2 regions of the Actinomadura sp. SCN-SB genome follow, and region 2 is predicted to be linked to the other one. Evidence: riboswitches for the same ligand, from Rfam matches in the RefSeq annotation. Region 2 holds a riboswitch; the other holds the start of a gene.

Region 1 (3,396 bases), on a different contig from region 2:
GACCTCGCTCCGGCGCAGCGCGCGGCCGCCCGACCGGCTGCATCCCTTCGGGTACGGCAACGACCGCTACTTCTGGTCCCTGCTGGCCGCGTTCGGGATCTTCGTCGCGGGCGGTGGCTACTCCATCTTCGAGGGCGTCCTCGCCATCACGGGACGCGAGGCGGGCGGGGAGAAGGTCTGGCTGGCCTTCACCGTGCTGGGCATCGCGGCCCTGCTGGAGGGCACCTCGTGGGTACGCGCGGTCATCCAGGCGCGCAAGGAGACGCGGGACGGGCAGGATGTCCTGGACCACGTGCGCCGCACCCCTGACGTGACGTTCAAGGCGGCGCTGCTTGAGGACAGCGCCGCGATGATCGGGCTGGCCCTCGCCGCCGCCGGGCTGGGCCTGCGCGAGCTCACCGGTTCCCCGCTGTGGGACGGCGCCGCCTCGATCCTGATCGGCCTGCTCCTGGTCGGCGTCGCGATCGCGCTCGGCAGGGACAGCCGCAGCCTGCTGATCGGCCAGTCGGTGGCGCCGGAGGTCCAGCGCGAGATCAGTGCCGAGATCGCCTCGGCGCGCGGCGTGACCGGCCTGGACGAGCTGTTCACCATGCATTTCGGACCGGACGAGGTGCTGGTCGCCGCGAAGGTCCACTTCTCCGACGGCATCAGCGCGGACGAGGCCGAGGACGTCGCGGGCGAGGTGGAGCGGCGGCTGCGCGAGCGCATCCCGATCGTCCGGCATGTGTTCCTCGACCCGACGCAGCACGAACCCGGGCGCGCGGTGACGCGGCGTCGCCGCGCGATGTTCCGCCGCCAGGGCAACTCGCTGGCCGGCCCCTCCTGACCGGGCGCGTCGCCGGCGATCGGGACGGATCGGAATCCAGTGCATGATCAAGACGGGACGCGGGTAAGGTCTCAGCAGCCGGGACCCTGCTGTCCGCCAACCGGGCAGATCAGGTAAAGTCACGCATACGCCGCACACGTTCGGATCGTTCGTTCCGAGGGGCGCGGGGAGCACGGCGGCCTTGGCCGCTCTCCCAGCTCAGCCCCCGCAGACAACTTCATATCGCTCATCCAGAGGGGTGGAGGGACCGGCCCTGTGAAGCCCCGGCAACCACCTGGTTCGTACGCGCTCGCGATCCTGCGAGGCCGGCCGGGAAATGGTGCCAACTCCGGCCTGTGACCAAGGTGGCACAGGGAAGATGGGGAGAAAGGCCTCGCTTCATGGCAACCACGCCTGCCGACAACGGATACACCTCCTCCGCCGACCTCGGCCCCGCGACCGCACTGACGTGCCGGGAGTGCGGGCACAGCAGGGAACTCGGCCCGTACTACGCCTGTGAGCAGTGTTTCGGGCCGCTGGAGATCTCCTACGACTTCGGCGGCGTCACCCGCGAGTCCATCGAGGCGGGTCCGCGCAACATCTGGCGGTACCGGGGGCTGCTGCCCGTCCCGTCCAACGTGGCGGAGACGCCCAACACCGAGCCCGGCCTGACCCGTCTCGTGCGGGCCGACCAGCTCGCGGAGTCGCTGGGGCTGCAGCGGCTGTGGGTGAAGGACGACAGCGGCAACCCGACGCACTCGTTCAAGGACCGGGTCGTGGCGGTGGCGCTCGCGGCGGCGCGCGAACTCGGCTTCAAGGTGCTGGCCTGCCCGTCCACCGGGAACCTCGCCAACGCGGTGGCCGCGGCGGCGGCGCGGGCGGGGATCCGCAGCGCGGTGTTCGTCCCGTCCGACCTGGAGGCGCAGAAGATCATCACCACCGCGGTGTACGGCGGGCTGTTCGTCACCGTGGACGGCAACTACGACGACGTCAACCGGCTCGCCTCGGAGATCGCCGGCGAGGAGGAGGACTGGGCGTTCGTCAACGTCAACGTGCGGCCGTACTACGCCGAGGGCTCCAAGACCCTCGGGTACGAGATCGCCGAGCAGCTCGGCTGGCGGCTGCCGGACCAGATCGTGATCCCGGTGGCGTCCGGCTCCCAGCTGACCAAGATCGACAAGGCGTTCCAGGAGCTGATCAAGCTGGGGCTCGTCGAGGACAGGCCCTACCGCGTGTTCGGCGCCCAGGCCGCCGGCTGCGACCCGGTCGCGGCGGCGTTCAAGGCCGGGCACGACGTGGTGCGGCCGGTCAAGCCGTCGACGATCGCGAAGTCGCTGGCCATCGGCAACCCGGCCGACGGCCCGTACGTCCTGGACGTCGTCCGCCGCACCGGCGGGGCGGTCGAGGACGTCACCGACGAGCAGGTGGTCGAGGGCATCCGGCTGCTGGCGGCCACCGAGGGGATCTTCGGCGAGACCGCGGGCGGCGTGACCGTCGCGACGCTCCGCAAGCTGGTGGAGGCGGGCGCGCTCGACCCGTCCGCCGAAACGGTGATCATCAACTCCGGGGACGGCCTGAAGACCCTGGACGCGGTCTCCTCGCAGGTGGCGCCGAGCGCGAACATCCCCCCGTCGCTGGACGCCTTCCGCGCCGCGGGCCTCGCCTGACCCGCCACGACTCCGAGTAGCCAGACAGCCACAGCACAGCATCCCTTGGAGCCAGCAATGAGCACCGTGTCCGTACGGATCCCCACGATCCTCCGGAGCCTGACCGGCGGCGAGTCCGAGGTCAAGGCCGAGGGCGCCACCCTGCGCGCCGTGGTGGCCGACCTCGACGCCAACCACCCCGGCATCGCCGCCCGGGTCCTGGACGACAACGGCAAGATCCGGCGCTTCGTGAACGTGTACGTGGGGGACGAGGACGTCCGGTTCGCCGAGGGCCTGGACACCCCCACGCCCGAGGGCACCCAGGTCTCGATCATCCCGGCCGTCGCCGGCGGCTGATCGCCGTCCTCCCGGGTGTTCTCGGGATGATCAACCCGAGAACACCCGGGGAAATGGGCTTTTGTCCTGCTAAACAGGGGTAAAGGCCCAGCATGGGGATTGCGGAGGAGATCGCGGAGACGGTGGCGGCGCATCCCAGTGTGGCCCTGATCGAACCGATCGGCTCGCGCGCGCGAGGCACCGCGACCGAGCTGTCCGACTGGGACTTCCGGGTCACCACCGACGACTTCGGGCAGGTGGCCGCCGATCTCCCCGGCATGGTCGCCCCGCACGGGCCGCTGGCGGCCCAATGGGACCCGCTGGGCGACGTCGAGAGCTACCTGCTCATCTTTCCCGGCCCGGTGAAAGTGGACCTGATCTTTCCCGAGATGCCGCGCAGCCGGAACCGGCCGTGGCGCGTGGGGCCCGACACCCTCGCGGCAATGGACGCTCACTTCTGGGACTGGTCATTGTGGCTGGTGAGCAAACGCCGGCACGGGATGACCGATCGCGTACGGGGCGAACTGCTCAAGATGAGCCGGCACCTTCTGCGGCCACTCGGAATCGACACCCTTCCGCTCTCCCTGGAAGAGGCGGCCGACCGTTACG
Region 2 (3,396 bases):
CTGGCCAACATGGTCAAGGACGGCGCGATCAGCCAGGCCGAGGCGTCCGCGATGACGTTCCCCATGCCGGCCAAGCAGAAGATCACCAACATCCTCAAGGGCCAGAAGGGCTACATGGTCAACGTGGCCAAGAAGGAGCTGATCGAGCGCCGCGGCTACAGCGAGGACGAGATCAACCGGTCCGGGTTGAAGATCATCACGACCTTCGACAAGCGGCTGATGGACGCCGCGCGGAAGGCGGTGCTCGCCAACTCCCCGGACGGGATGAGCAAGAGGATCCGCACCGGGCTGGTGTCGGTGGACCCGAAGACCGGTCAGGTGCTGGCCTTCTACGGCGGCCGTGACTACCTCACCGAGGCGCTGAGCAGCTCGTTCGGCGACTGGGCGCAGGCGGGGTCCGGGTTCAAGCCGATCGTGCTGGCCGCCGCGCTGAACGACGGGATGAAGCTGTACGACTCGGTGAACGGCTCGTCCCCGCAGTACTACAACGGCGCGCGGGTGGAGAACGACGGCGGCCGCAGCTACGGCTACGTCAGCCTGGTCGAGGCGACCCGTAACTCGGTCAACACCGCCTACGTCAACCTCGGCCGCGAGATCGGGCTGGACAAGGTGACGAAGATGGCCGAGAAGATGGGCATCCCCGAGAGCCAGCTCACCGCCAACGGCGCCAACACCGCGCCGACGTTCCCGCTGGGCGTCATCTCGATCCACCCGGTGCAGCAGGCGGGGGTGTACGCGACGTTCGCCGCCGAGGGCGAGTACCACACCCCGTACGTGGTCAAGTCGGTCACCAACAACGAGGACCACAGGCGCACGTTCAGCGAGCCGGGCAAGCGGGCGTTCAGCCAGGAGGTGGCCCGGGACGCCACGTACGCGATGGAGCAGGTGGTCAGGTCCGGCACGGGAACGGCGGCGCGGCTTCCCGACGGCCGCGACGTGGCGGGCAAGACCGGCACCACCGACGAGGGCCGCGCGATCTGGTTCAACGGATTCGTCCCGCAGCTCGCCACGAGCGTGTCCATGTTCCGCAGCGACAGCAAGCCGCTGAGGATCCCCGGGTACGGGGTGTACGGCGGTGTCCTCCCGGCACGGATCTGGCACGACTACATGACCGAGGTCGTGACCATCAAGGGCTACCCGCCCGAGTCGTTCGGCGCGCCCTCGGTCAACACCGGCGGCGACTACTTCGGGCGGCCGTCCGACACTCCGGGTGACGAGCGTCCCGACGAGCTGAACCCGACGCGCCCGCCGGACTCGGAGGAGCCGGAGGAGCCCTCGGACCCGCCCACCGACGAGGACCCCGGCCTGCCCCTCCCGACCCCCGGCAGGCCGGACGATCCGGATGACGGCGGTGGCGGAGACGACGAACCCGGAGGTGTGGGGCGGCCGGGCGGCCCCCGCCCCAACGTCTTCTGACGATCGACGCCGCCCCGCGTTCCGCGCGCGGAGGCGGCGTCGATCTGCTCGAACGGCCCTGTCTTGGTGGACGTGCCGGGCGGGGCGCTCGTCAGTCGCAGGCGCCGCCGATGCGGTCGGGCGTGGCGGCGATGACGCTGCTGAGCTGGGCGGCGTCACCGGTGCCGACGGCGTTGGCGGCGGTGCGAAGGTGGTCGGCCTCGGACTCGAGCGCCTTCTTCAGGTCCTCGTCCTCGGCCGTACGCGACAGCCCCTCCACGCGCGCCGCGAGCTGCTCGGTGGACTTCTTCCACTGCGCCGGATCGTTCGCGGACACGGTCCTGACCTGCGTCATGTACTGCTGGAACGCCGCCTTGGCACTGGCGCAGACCTCGTCGGTGTTGCCGCCCAGCAGCCCGCACCCGCCCAGCAGCCCGGACGCGCCGAGCAGCACCGCTCCCCCGGCCAGTGCCCGAACCGCCCTGTATCCCATCGCGTCCTCCGCTTCGTCCCCGTCCCTACCGGCACATGCTCCCGCAACCGGCCTATACTTCGCATGAGGTCATGAGCGCCAGCGCCAAGCCCCGGCTCGCTGGCCGGCAACCCTTCGTCCGCGATGGGGTGCCCCGGGTGATGACCCGGCCGGACGCGGCACCGCGCTCCGGCAAGCGCGGATCCCGTGGCCGGGTGGCCGACACCTGACGGGGTCCTGGAGCCCTGAGGAGGGTCGCCCATGTCCGGCGCAGTCAACGGCACGTTCGCCCACCGCACCTCGCGCCTCCGTCCCCCGTCTTCGCCGTCCCACGTACTTGCTAAGACGCCGTGGAGCGGCGGTGAGGTCGCGGAATTTCCGCGCGTCATCGGTGCCGACACGGTCGTCCCCTTGGACGGGGGCGGAAGCACCACCTACGCCAACTTCGACTACGCCGGGAGCGCGCCCTGCCTGGAGGCCGTACAGGAGGCCGTGACCGCCGCGCTCCCGTACTACAGCAGCGTCCACCGTGGCGCGGGGTACGCCTCCCAGGTCACCACCGAAGCGTACGAGCGGGCGCGTGAGACGGTTCGCGGCTTCCTCGGGGCGTGGACGCGTGCGGCGGTCGTCTTCACGCGCAACACCACCGACGCCATGAACCTCCTCGCGCACGCCGCGCCGCCCGGGACGACCACGGTGGTGTTCGAGACCGAGCATCACGCCTCGCTGCTCCCCTGGAAGCGCGCCGTTCGGCTGCCCGCGCCCACGACCCCCGCGGAGGCGATCGCCGCCGCCGACCGCGCGCTGGCCGGCGCCCCCATCGGGCCGCGGCTGCTGGTGGTGACGGCCGCGTCCAACGTGACCGGCGAGGTGTGGCCGATCGCCGAGCTGGCCCGGACGGCGCGACGCCACGGCGCCAGGATCGCCGTGGACGCCGCGCAGCTCCTTGCGCACCGCCCGCTGGACATGTCCGCGCTCGGCCTCGACTACGTCGCCTTCTCCGGGCACAAGCTGTACGCGCCGTTCGGCGCGGGCGTGCTGGCGGGCAGGGCGGACTGGCTGAAGGCAGCCGCCCCCTACCTCAAGGGCGGGGGCGCCACCGCGGCCGTCACCGGGCGCGGCGAGTCCGTCCGCTGGTCCGCCGACGTCCACCGGCGGCACGAGGCGGGCACGCCGAACGTGCTGGGCGCCATCGCGATCGCCGCGGCCTGCGAGACCCTCACGGCCATCGGGTGGGAGGCGCTGATCGAACGCGAGGAACGCCTGCTGGCCAGGCTGCGCGCCGGCATCGCGACGCTCCCCGGCGTGCGCGAGCTGTCGCTGTGGGGCGGCCATGGCCCCCGGGTGGGGATCGTGTCGTTCTCGGTGGACGGCTGGAACGCTCGGGACGTGGCCCTTAGGCTGTCGGAGGTCCATGGCATCGGCGTCCGGGATGGAATGTTCTGTGCCCATCCTTTGGTGCGGCACCTGCTCAACGGCGAGCCGGCGTGCGCGTCCGATGCGCCGGCCACGGCGGTGCGGGCGAGCTT

Evidence for each region. A riboswitch is a leader RNA that binds a small molecule or an ion and turns the genes downstream of it on or off. The one in region 2 is predicted to bind S-adenosylmethionine.
Region 1: another riboswitch for S-adenosylmethionine. It lies ahead of thrC (threonine synthase); the one in region 2 lies ahead of ACGWYJ_RS20445 (aminotransferase class V-fold PLP-dependent enzyme).

The regions. Positions count from the first base shown of each region.
Region 1 covers NZ_JBIMPP010000040.1:61,893-65,288, forward strand. The annotation lists gene ACGWYJ_RS24250 (cation diffusion facilitator family transporter) at 1-826, shown strand, start outside; SAM riboswitch class I at 1,050-1,191, shown strand; gene thrC (threonine synthase) at 1,207-2,472, shown strand; gene ACGWYJ_RS24260 (MoaD/ThiS family protein) at 2,530-2,808, shown strand; gene ACGWYJ_RS24265 (nucleotidyltransferase domain-containing protein) at 2,901-3,396, shown strand, end outside.
Region 2 covers NZ_JBIMPP010000030.1:64,890-68,285, forward strand. The annotation lists gene ACGWYJ_RS20435 (transglycosylase domain-containing protein) at 1-1,416, shown strand, start outside; gene ACGWYJ_RS20440 (hypothetical protein) at 1,508-1,888, opposite strand; SAM riboswitch class IV at 1,956-2,072, shown strand; gene ACGWYJ_RS20445 (aminotransferase class V-fold PLP-dependent enzyme) at 2,129-3,396, shown strand, end outside.